2 linked regions of the Herbiconiux aconitum genome follow. Each later gene encodes a partner of the first gene's protein in a complex. Links are inferred from orthologs where the notes say so. Each region holds a gene or a part of one and is shown on either strand. Other genes may lie near its edges.

Region 1 (5,263 bases):
GCTTGCCAGGGCAGATCCTGCGCGATCGCCCAGACGGCTGGGCGCCGCAGTGCGAACTCGGTCGGCGAGCCCGGATCGATGACGATGAGCTCGGTGTCCTCCGCCGCCGCCGCCAGGGCTGCTCGGCGGGCCGCGACCGGGATGGGGCGCGCCGTCGGGTTCCAGACCGCCAGCGCTTCCACCGACGTGAAGGCGGGCAGCACGCGGCGGCCGTCGGGGCCGCTCACCGTGACGAGGGAGAGCTCCTGCGTCTTGTCGACGCGGAGGCCGGCATCCGTCACCCCCTCGTCGCCCGCATGGGCGACCAGCGGCACCAGGAGGCGAACGCCCCGGAGGGCGTCGACGACATCGGACTGACTCGCGCCATCGTTGTCGCGGTCGTCACGGAAACGTTGGATGGCGGCGATCAGCTCCTCGGGAGCGCTGCCGTCGTCGTTCTCACTGCCGTGCGACTCGAAGTGCCGACCCTTCCACGGCTGGCCCGCGGAGTCGCCGGGCCCGGGCGACGGATGCCCGTGCTCAGTCAGACGCCACGTCCAGTGCCTGGGCCAGCGTGAAGGCTCCGGAGTAGAGCGCGCGACCCACGATCGCGCCCTCGAGACCGAGCGGCACGAGTGCGCGCAACTCGGCGATGTCGTCGAGACTCGAGATGCCCCCCGAAGCGATGACGGGGCGCGAGGTGCGCTCCATCACCTGGCGCAGCAGCTCGACGTTCGGGCCCTTCAGCGTGCCGTCTTTCGTGACGTCGGTCACGACGTATCGCGCGCAGCCGGCCTCTTCGAGACGGTCCATGACCTGCCAGAGGTCACCACCGTCTTGGGTCCAGCCGCGGGCCGCGAGCGTCGTGCCGCGCACGTCGAGGCCGACGGCGATCGCGTCGCCGTAGCGGGCGATGACGTTGGCGGCCCACTCGGGGTTCTCGAGGGCGGCGGTGCCGAGGTTGATGCGCTTCGCCCCGGATTCGAGCGCCGTCTCGAGGCTCTCGTCGTCGCGGATGCCGCCCGAGACCTCGACGTTGACCCCTCGGGCCTGGCGGATGACCTTCTTGATGATGCCGAGGTTGCTGCCGCGCCCGAACGCCGCGTCGAGGTCGACGAGGTGGATCCACTCCGCACCCTGCGCGATCCAGTCCGCCGCCGCGTCGACCGGATCACCATGGTTGGTCTCGGTGCCGGCCCTGCCCTGGGTCAGCCGCACGGCTTTGCCGTCGGCGACGTCGACGGCCGGAAGCAGCACGAGACCGGGCGCTTTGTTGAACTCGCTCATCACAGGGTGTCCTCGGAAGTATGGAACGGGCGCAGAAAACGCCCCTGGGAAATCTACCGCAGGGTGCCGATCCAGTTCGCCATCAACCGGATGCCGGCGTCTCCCGACTTCTCCGGGTGGAACTGCGTGGCCGAGAGCGGCCCGTTCTCCACCGCGGCCACGAAGCGCGAGCCGTGCTCGGCCCAGGTGACCAGCGGCGGGCGGTGCGTCTTGTCGGGGGTGAGGTGCCAGTCCTGCGCGGCGTAGGAGTGCACGAAATAGAAGCGCTGATCCCGGATGCCCGCGAACAGCACCGAATCGGCCGGCGACTCGACGGTGTTCCAGCCCATGTGCGGCACCACCTCGGCGTCGAGCCGTTTCACGGTGCCGGGCCACTCGGCGAGGCCCTCCGTGTCGACGCCCCGCTCGATGCCGTCGGCGAACATCACCTGCATGCCGACGCAGATGCCGAGCACCGGTCTCCCACCCGCGAGCCGCTTGTCGATGATCTCGCCGCCGCGAACGCCGTTCAGCTGCTCCATCACGGCGCTGAACGCGCCGACGCCCGGCACGACCAACCCGTCGGCCTCCAGCGCAGTCGCGCGATCGGCCGTGACGGTCACGTCGGCGCCGGCACGCTCGAGTGCTTTGGCGGCGGAGTGGATGTTGCCGCTGCCGTAGTCGAGAACGACGACCGACGGACGGCGCTGCGGGTCGCTCATGCGCGCATCCGGATCACAGGGCGCCCTTGGTCGACGGCACGCCGCTCACGAGCGGATCGAGCGCCTTCGCCTGGCGGAACGCCCGCGCGAACGCCTTGAACTCGGCCTCGGCGATGTGGTGCGGATCACGGCCGCCGAGCACGGTGAGGTGCACCGTGAGCCCGGCGTTGAAGGTGATGGCCTCGAAGACGTGACGCACCATGGCGCCCGTGAAGTGGCCGCCGATGAGGTGGAACTCGAACCCGGCCGGCTCCCCCGAGTGCACGAGGTAAGGGCGGCCCGAGATGTCGACCACGGCCTGCACGAGCGCCTCGTCGAGCGGCACGAGAGCGTCGCCGAAGCGCGAGATGCCCGTCTTCTCGCCCAGCGCCTGACGGATGGCCTGACCCAGCACGATCCCGACGTCTTCGACCGTGTGGTGCACGTCGATCTCGATGTCGCCTTTCGCCCGCACAGTGAGGTCGGTGAGGGAGTGTTTCGCGAACGCCGTGAGCAGGTGGTCGTAGAACGGCACCGACGTCTGGATGTCGGAGACGCCGGTTCCGTCGAGGTCGAGGGTGAGGTCGATCGACGACTCGCTCGTCTCCCGCTGGAGGTGGGCGGTGCGGGGTTCAGTCATGGCACGATCCTACCGAGAGGCCGTTCGACACTCTCCGCCGTCAGTTCGCGCATGGCGTCGAGGAACGCTGTGGTCTCGGCCTGTGTGCCCGCGCTCACCCGCAGGTGACCCGGGATGCTGAGGTTGCGGATGATGATGCCCCGCTCGATCAGCCGGTCGAACAGCCACTCCGGGTCGTCGACCCCGCCGAACAGCACGAAGTTCGAGGCGCTCGGCCACGGTGAGTAGCCCAGCGCGCTGAGGCCCTCGATGATGCGGTCGCGCTGGGCCTTGATGTCGTCGACCATCGCGAGCATCTCGGGGGCGTGGGCCAGGGCGGCAACGGCCGCCGCCTGGGTGAGTGCGGAGAGGTGGTAGGGCAGGCGCACAAGACGCAGGGCATCCGTCACCGCCGGGTCGGCCGCGAGGTAGCCGAGGCGGGCACCGGCGAAGGCGAAGGCTTTGCTCATGGTGCGGGAGACGATGAGACGCGGCCGCCCCTCGAGCAGGCTCAGTGCATCCGGTTCGTCGCTCGGCGTGAACTCGGCGTAGGCCTCGTCGACCACCACGATGCCGTCGGTCGCGTCGTATGCCGCCGCGATCGTATCGAGACCGAGCGCGGTTCCCGTGGGATTATTCGGCGAGCAGAAGAAGACGATGTCGGGATTCGTGCGCTCGATCCAGTCGACCGCGGTCTCGGGCGAGATCTCGAAGCCCTCGTCGCGCTCCCCCGCGATCCAGCGGGTGCCGGTGGCGGCGGCGATGATCGAGTGCATGGAGTAGGTGGGCGGGAAGCCGAGCACCGAACGGCCGGGCCCGCCGAAGGCCATCAGGATCTGCTGCAGCACTTCGTTGGAACCGTTGGCGGCCCAGATGTTGTCGCGCGTGAGGCCGGCACCGAGGTAGCCGGCGAGCGAGTCGCGCAGAGCGGTGAACTCGCGGTCGGGGTAGCGGTTGACGGTGAGCAGCTCGCGGGCGATGGACTCGATGATGTCGCGCGCCACGTCTTCGGGAATCGGATGGGTGTTCTCGTTGACGTTCAGTTCCACCGGCAGGTGCAGGTGCGGAGCGCCGTAGGGGCTGAGACCGCGGAGGTCGTCTCGAATGGGCAGATCATCGAGTGAAGTCACCCGAGGAATTCTACCGCCCGAGGTCGGCCGACTCGCCCCGTCGACCTTGACGGATCAGTTCGCCAAATCGACCGGAACGGCGATGCGCTGGCCCGGCTGCACCGAGGACTCGTGCAGCTGGTTGAGGCTCATGATCTCGGCGATCACGTCGCGCGGGTCGGCATCCGGCGCGATCGTCTCGGCGATGCCCCAGAGGCTCTGCCCGGCCTGGACCGTCAGGTAGTCGAAATCAGCCGATCCGGCGCTGCCCGTGGCGATGGCGGACCCACCGCTGAACATCGCGAGCAGGCCGAGCACGGTGATGGCGGGAAGAGCGATCACCACAGCGAGAACTTTGCGACCACGGGACGTGATGCGCAGCCGAGTGGCGTGTGCGGTTCCGAGAGGTGCTGCGTAGCTCATGATTCCTCCTGAGGGATTCGCACCGGCGCTCGGCCGGGAGCGCCGGTGCGAAGTTATGTTCCGAATGTATATTCGATTTTTCGTGTCGTCAAGTCGAAATGTCTTCGAGAATCAGCGACACACTCGAATTCATGTACGTTTTCGAGCAGTTCTCGGATACAGTTTCGACCAACAGGAGAACTCAATCACCAGCCACCGACATTGATGCGGTGAAGGCGATCAGATCGACCAGAAAGCAGGTAGACGTGGCGAACGATGCGGGCCGCACCCGGCGGCGAAAGAGCCTGAGCGACAAGCAGCTCGCCATCCTCGACGTCATCCAGCGCTCGGTGATCGCGCGGGGCTACCCGCCGAGCATGCGCGAGATCGGCGACGCCGTCGGGCTCTCCTCCCTGTCGAGCGTCACGCATCAGTTGAATCAGCTCGAGCTGAGCGGTTACCTCCGGCGCGATCCCAACCGGCCGCGCGCGATGGAGGTGCTGATCGACGTTCCGGGGTCGGATGCGAATCAGACCCCCGACATCGACTCCGCCCCACCCGTGGGCGACGCGACGCTCGTGCCGCTGGTCGGCCGCATCGCGGCAGGCATCCCGATCACCGCCGAGCAGCAGGTCGACGAGGTCTTCCCCCTCCCCCGCCAGCTCGTCGGCAACGGCGACCTCTTCATGTTGAAGGTGGTCGGCGAATCGATGATCGACGCGGCGATCTGCGACGGCGACTGGGTGGTCATCCGTCAGCAGAACACGGCAGAGAACGGCGACATCGTGGCCGCCATGCTCGACGAGGAGGCCACGGTCAAGGTCTTCCGCCAGCGCGACGGTCACACCTGGCTGCTCCCCCGCAACAGCAACTTCGAGCCCATCCTCGGCGACTTCGCCACCGTCCTCGGCAAAGTGGTCGCCGTTCTCCGCGCGGTCTGAGCCCATCTCACGCGGTCTCGTCCCTCACCGAGTGGATCAGCACGAGATCGAACGCGACAGGCCGCTCCAGGACGACCCAGGGTGAGCGCGCGGCCGCGTCAGCGACCGCTCGCGAACATGTCGCGCGGCGCCGGGCAGGGACCGGCGACGCCCGTGGAGCCCGCGCGAAGCACGGGCCCCACGGCAGCTAGACACCCACGCGAGCGCGCACCAGGCGGGTGGCCTCCAAGACGTTGCGCAATGATG
Region 2 (5,269 bases), 850 kb from region 1 along the record:
GAGGTCGCGCCCGGCGCATCCGTGCTCATCAGCGCACTCTCGTCATCGCGTTCGCCACCGCCACCGCTCGCAGGGGCGCCGCGGCCTTGTTCTGCGACTCCTGGAACTCGCTCGCCGGGTCGGAGTCGGCCACCAGACCGCCGCCCGCCTGCACGTGCGCCACGCCGTCACGGATGGTCGCCGTGCGGATCGCGATGGCGAGGTCGGCGTCGCCGCCGAAGCCGAAGTAGCCCACGACTCCCCCGTAGAGACCGCGTTGGGCGGGCTCCAGGGCGTCGATGATCTCGAGGGCACGCGGCTTCGGCGCGCCCGACAGCGTGCCGGCAGGGAAGGTCGCCCGAAAGACGTCGATCGCGTCGATTCCGTCGCGCATCTGCCCCTCGACCGACGACACGATGTGCATGATGTGGCTGAACCGCTCCACCCGCATGAACTCGGTGACCTCGACCGAATCGGCCTCGCACACCTTCAGCAGGTCGTTGCGCGCGAGATCGACGAGCATCAGGTGCTCCGCCTTCTCTTTCTGGTCGCCGAGCAGCTCGTGCTCCAGATCGAGATCCTCTTGCGGGGTGGCGCCACGCGGCTTCGAACCGGCGATCGGATGCGTGTGCGCCCGCCCGCGCTCCACCTTCACGAGAGCCTCGGGGCTCGATCCGACGATCTCGTACGGCGTTCCGTCGGTGTCGACGAGGCTCAGCAGGTACATGTACGGGCTCGGGTTGAGCGTGCGCAGCGCCCGGTAGACGTCGAGCGGATGCGCCACCACGTCGAGCTCGAAGCGTTGCGAGACCACGACCTGGAAGATGTCGCCCTCACGGATGTGCTCCTTCGCCACCTCGACGGCGGCGAGGAAGTCATCGCGCTCGGTGCGGTGGCGAGGATCGGCGGTGCTGGCGAAATCGACCGTCGCGAGCCACGCCTCGGCCGGCTGGGCGAGCGCATTCTGCAGCTCGTCGAGGCGCGCCTGAGCGGCTGTCCAGAGCGTGTCGGCATCCGTGCCGTCGTCGGTCAGCACGTTCACCAGCAGTTGCAGCGTGCCGTTGCTGTGGTCGACGACGACGATCTCGGAGACGAACGAGAGACCCTGGCTCGGCATCCGGTAGTCGGCCGGTGGCCGGTTCGGCAGACGCTCGATCTGGCGCACCGACTCCCAGCCGATGAAGCCCACGAGTCCGCCGGTGAGGGGCGGATGCGTCGCCACGGCCGGCGTCTTCCACAGCTCGTAGAGCGCACTGAGCGCCTCCAACGGGCCGGCGGGGAGGCCGGCCGGGAAGGCGCGCTCCTCGGGCAGGCCGAGATCGAGCCAGACCGCGTGGTCGTCGTTCTCGGTGAGCACGCCGAAGCTCGAGACGCCGATGAACGAGAACCTCGACCAGATGCCGCCCTGCTCCGCGGATTCGAGCAGGAAGGTGCCCGGGCGGCCGTCGGCGAGTTTGCGGTAGATGCCTACCGGTGTCTCCCCGTCGGCGAACAATTCGCGGATCACCGGGATGACCCGGTGACTCGCATGCAGCTGCCCGAACTCGGCACGCGTGGTCGAGTTCTGTGAGGTGGAAGTCATGGTCTTACGAGTATTTCAGGTCGTGGGCGAACCCACGACCGGCTGCCCCACGACCGGCTCCAACGGGTCGACATCGAAGCAACGGCGGGCCCCCGTGTGGCAGGCAGCGCCGATCTGGTCGACCTGCACGAGGAGTGTGTCGTCGTCGCAGTCGAAGGCGGCGCTCTTCACGTACTGCACGTTGCCGGAGGTGTCGCCCTTGCGCCAGAACTCCTGGCGGGAGCGCGACCAGAATGTCACCCGCCCCTCGGTGAGCGTGCGGCGGAGGGCTTCGGCGTTCATGTATCCGAGCATGAGCACCTCCTTGGTGTCCCATTGCTGGATGATCGCCGGCAGCAGCCCGGCGGAATCGAACGTCGCCCGCTCGAGCACGGCATCCACGTCGTTCATCGCACGACCACCCCTTCTTTTCTCAGTTCGTCTTTCACGTCGCCCACTGTCATCTCGCGCAGGTGGAACACGGATGCCGCGAGCACCGCGTCGGCGCCGGCCGCCACAGCCTGGCCGAAGTGCTCCACCTTACCTGCGCCGCCCGAGGCGATCACCGGCACCGAGCTCAGTTCGCGCATGAGGCTCATGAGTTCGAGGTCGAAGCCGTCTTTCGTGCCGTCGGCGTCGATCGAGTTGACCAGCAGTTCGCCGGTGCCGCGTTCGATGGCCTGGCGCGCCCAGGCGAGCGCATCCAACTCGGTCTCGCGACGGCCGCCGTGCGTCGTGACCACGAAGCCCGAAGGCACGAAGTCGCTGGGCTCGGTGCGCTTCACGTCGAGCGAGAGCACGAGCACCTGGGCGCCGAAGCGGTCGGCGATCTCGTCGAGCAGGTGAGGGCGTGCGATGGCGGCGCTGTTCACGCCCACCTTGTCGGCGCCGTGGGCGAGGAGTCGGGCCACGTCGTCGGTGGAACGCACTCCCCCGCCGACCGTGAGTGGGATGAACACCTGTTCGGCGGTCTGGCGCACCACGTCATACATCGTCTCGCGGGCATCGACCGTGGCGGTCACGTCGAGGAAGGTGAGTTCGTCGGCGCCCTGCGCGGAGTAGAGGGCGGCGAGCTCCACCGGATCGCCCGCGTCGCGCAGGTTCTCGAAGTTCACACCCTTCACCACGCGGCCGCCCGCCACGTCGAGACACGGGATGACGCGTACCGCGAGCGACATCAGATTCTCGCGGCGTGGATCGGGCTGACGAGGATGGCCCGCGCGCCGACGGCGTAGAGCTCGTCCATCACGTGGTTGGTGTCGAAACGCGGCACCATCGAGCGCACCGCGACCCACTCGGGGTCGTGCAGGGGCGAAATGGTGGGCGACTCGATGCCCGGGGTCAGCGCGACGGCTTCGTCGAGGTTGACGACGGGCACGTCGTAATCCATCAGCACGTACTGGCGGGCCACCAGCACGCCCTGCAGGCGGCGCAGCAGGGTGGCGGCGCCAGGGTGCTCGGTTCCCGAGCTGATCAGCACGGCGGTGGACTCCAGGATGACCGGGCCGAAGATCTCGAGACCGGCGGTGCGCAAGGTGGAACCGGTGGAGACGACGTCGGCGACCGCATCCGCGACCCCGAGGCGCACGGCGGATTCGACCGCGCCGTCGAGTCGGATGAGGGTTGCGGTGATGCCGTGTCCGGCGAGGAACGCGCCGACCAGGCCGGGGTAGCTGGTGGCGACACGGGCGCCGTGCAGATCGGCCAGTTCGATCGCGGTGCCGACGGGGCGAGCGAAGCGGAAGGTCGACTCGCCGAAGTTCAGCGCAGCCGTCTCGGTGGCCGTCGACTCGGAGTCGAGCAGCAGGTCGCGGCCGGTGATGCCGACGTCGAGTGCGCCGGAGCCGACGTAGGTGGCGATGTCGCGCGGGCGCAGGTAGAAGAACTCGACGTCGTTGCGGGGGTCGAGCACGACCAGTTCCCGCGGGTCGCGCCGACCCACGTAGCCGGCCTCGGCGAGCATCTGGGCGGCGGTTTCGGACAGGGAACCCTTGTTGGGCACCGCGATCTTGAGCATGGAAGGTCTTTCAGAGAGAAGAGAAGGTATCGGGATCGTCTACTGCTCGGTTCACAGATGTCGGTAGATGTCGGCCGGGGTCAGACCCTTCGCCAGCATCATCACCTGCAGGTGGTAGAGCAGCTGCGAGATCTCCTCGGCCGCGTTCTCCGCCGACTCGTACTCGGCAGCCATCCACACCTCGGCGGCCTCTTCGACGATCTTCTTGCCGATCGTGTGCACGCCACCGTCGAGTTCACGAACGGTGCGTGAGCCCTCGGGGCGCTCGACCGCCTTGGCGGAGAGTTCGAGGAACAGCTCGTCGAAAGTCTTCACCTGTCAAGGGTACCGGTGTCAGTGGGTGTGCCGGGCCGCGAGCGAACGCAGGTGATCGACCTGGGCGGCTGCGCTCTCGGCGCCGAAGACGCTCGAGCCGGCCACGAAGGTGTTGGCGCCCGCGTCGGCCGCGACCGCGATCGTGTCGTCGTTGATGCCGCCGTCGACCTCGATCCAGATGTCGAGCCCGGAGGTCTTCACCGCCTCGGCGAGACGGCCGAGCTTGGGCATGGTGCCCGCCATGAACGACTGCCCGCCGAACCCGGGCTCCACGGTCATGATGAGCACCAGGTCGAACTCGGGCAGCAGTTCGAGGTAGGGCTCGACCTCGGTGCCGGGCTTGATGGCGATGCCTGCACGGGCTCCTCGTTCACGGAGGCTACGGGCGACGGCGACCGGATCGGTCGTGGCTTCGGCGTGGAAGGTGACGGAGTAGGCGCCCGTCTCCGCGTAGAGCGGTGCCCAGCGACCCGGATCGTCGATCATCAGGTGCAGGTCGAGCGGGATCGGGGACACCTGCTGCAGCCGCTCCACCACCGGGAGGCCGATGGTGAGGTTCGGCACGAAGTGGTTGTCCATCACGTCGACGTGCGCCAGGTCGGCGTTGGAGATGCGGCCGAGCTCGGTTTCGAGGTTCGCGAAGTCGGCGGCCAGGATGCTGGGGTTGATGCGCACTACCACGATCCGACCCTACCGCCCGCTCGCCCGCGGGGTCTGACCGTCGACACCGTTGCCGACAGCCAGCCGCTCGACCGGCTGCCCGGTCACGTCGGCGATCAGCTCGAAGTCCTTGTCGACGTGCAGCACGGTGAGCCGACAGATCTCCGCGGTAGCCGCGGTGAGAACGTCGACCACAGACGCCGCGCGATGATGTCCGCGCTCGGCCAGCAACCTCTGGATCTCCACAGCTCGCACCTCAATCGCCGGCGTCGACAGCTCGAGTACGAGACCCGTCACCGGGAATGTCGACGTGATTCGCTCCCAGTCCGATGCCGACCGGGCAGTGAAACCCATCTCGAGGCGGGACACGGTGCAGACGCCCACCAGTCCACGTTTGATTCGATCGACCCATGTCCGGTCGTCGAGGCTGCTGGAGAGTCGGCTGAGCGCTGAAGTGTCGATCAGCCAGTGGACACCCATCAGGGACTCGCTTGGTGAGCATCGCCAAGCATCCAGGCCAACCGCGCGAATGCCTCGCGTGCTTCTTCGTATTCCGCCTCGGTGAGTAGCGGTTTGCGGGCTTCGCGCCACAGCACGGCGGTGATGAAGTCTTCTCGCGTCATCGCCACGCGCTCGGCTATGGCATCGAGCGCCGCGATCACGTCGTCGGGCAGGTCGGAGATGATGATGTCGGTGGTGATGGCTCCCTTCGCCGAAACCGACGATATCACGCTCAT

What was found.
Region 2: the proteins of hisH (region 1) and hisF are in contact, whole or in part, in a crystal structure (PDB 6RU0), measured with the Thermotoga maritima proteins. The link is inferred for Herbiconiux aconitum from one-to-one orthologs. Residues at the interface, in WP_004080484.1 of Thermotoga maritima: Asn15, Arg18, Arg22, Arg117, Leu118, Pro119, His120, Met121, Gly122, Trp123, Asn124, Asn134, Gly135, Tyr136, Tyr138, Val140, Tyr158, Glu180, Lys181, Ser182, Ser183, Lys184, Ile185; in WP_004080486.1 of Thermotoga maritima: Met1, Leu2, Ala3, Arg5, Ser40, Glu41, Asp45, Glu46, Ala70, Glu71, Ile73, Asp74, Ile75, Pro76, Phe77, Asp98, Lys99, Ser122, Gln123, Glu161, Thr195, Leu196, Asn247, Arg249, Glu251.

What each region holds. Positions count from the first base shown.
Region 1 is NZ_JANLCM010000002.1:1,633,852-1,639,114, forward strand. Bases 144-3,114 are described here. They hold hisH (imidazole glycerol phosphate synthase subunit HisH), read right to left. Parts: upstream 1,968-3,114; coding sequence 1,320-1,967; downstream 144-1,319. Other genes in these bases: N1027_RS19195 (SseB family protein), read right to left, coding at 144-527; priA (bifunctional 1-(5-phosphoribosyl)-5-((5-phosphoribosylamino)methylideneamino)imidazole-4-carboxamide isomerase/phosphoribosylanthranilate isomerase PriA), read right to left, coding at 520-1,266; hisB (imidazoleglycerol-phosphate dehydratase HisB), read right to left, coding at 1,981-2,586; N1027_RS19215 (histidinol-phosphate transaminase), read right to left, coding at 2,583-3,114. Also shown: more of N1027_RS19195, read right to left, coding at 1-143; more of N1027_RS19215, read right to left, coding at 3,115-3,695; N1027_RS19220 (LysM peptidoglycan-binding domain-containing protein), read right to left, coding at 3,750-4,097; transcriptional repressor LexA, read left to right, coding at 4,343-5,017; metE (5-methyltetrahydropteroyltriglutamate--homocysteine S-methyltransferase), read right to left, coding at 5,205-5,263. UniProt on the Escherichia coli protein: IGPS catalyzes the conversion of PRFAR and glutamine to IGP, AICAR and glutamate. The HisH subunit catalyzes the hydrolysis of glutamine to glutamate and ammonia as part of the synthesis of IGP and AICAR.
Region 2 is NZ_JANLCM010000002.1:782,143-787,411, forward strand. Bases 834-3,810 are described here. They hold hisF (imidazole glycerol phosphate synthase subunit HisF), read right to left. Parts: upstream 2,719-3,810; coding sequence 1,948-2,718; downstream 834-1,947. Other genes in these bases: N1027_RS15205 (anthranilate synthase component I), read right to left, coding at 834-1,561; hisI (phosphoribosyl-AMP cyclohydrolase), read right to left, coding at 1,577-1,951; hisG (ATP phosphoribosyltransferase), read right to left, coding at 2,718-3,557; N1027_RS15225 (phosphoribosyl-ATP diphosphatase), read right to left, coding at 3,609-3,810. Also shown: N1027_RS15200 (Trp biosynthesis-associated membrane protein), read right to left, coding at 1-29; more of N1027_RS15205, read right to left, coding at 29-833; more of N1027_RS15225, read right to left, coding at 3,811-3,872; rpe (ribulose-phosphate 3-epimerase), read right to left, coding at 3,891-4,553; N1027_RS15235 (PIN domain-containing protein), read right to left, coding at 4,563-4,829; N1027_RS15240 (hypothetical protein), read right to left, coding at 5,012-5,269; N1027_RS15245 (hypothetical protein), read right to left, coding at 5,266-5,269.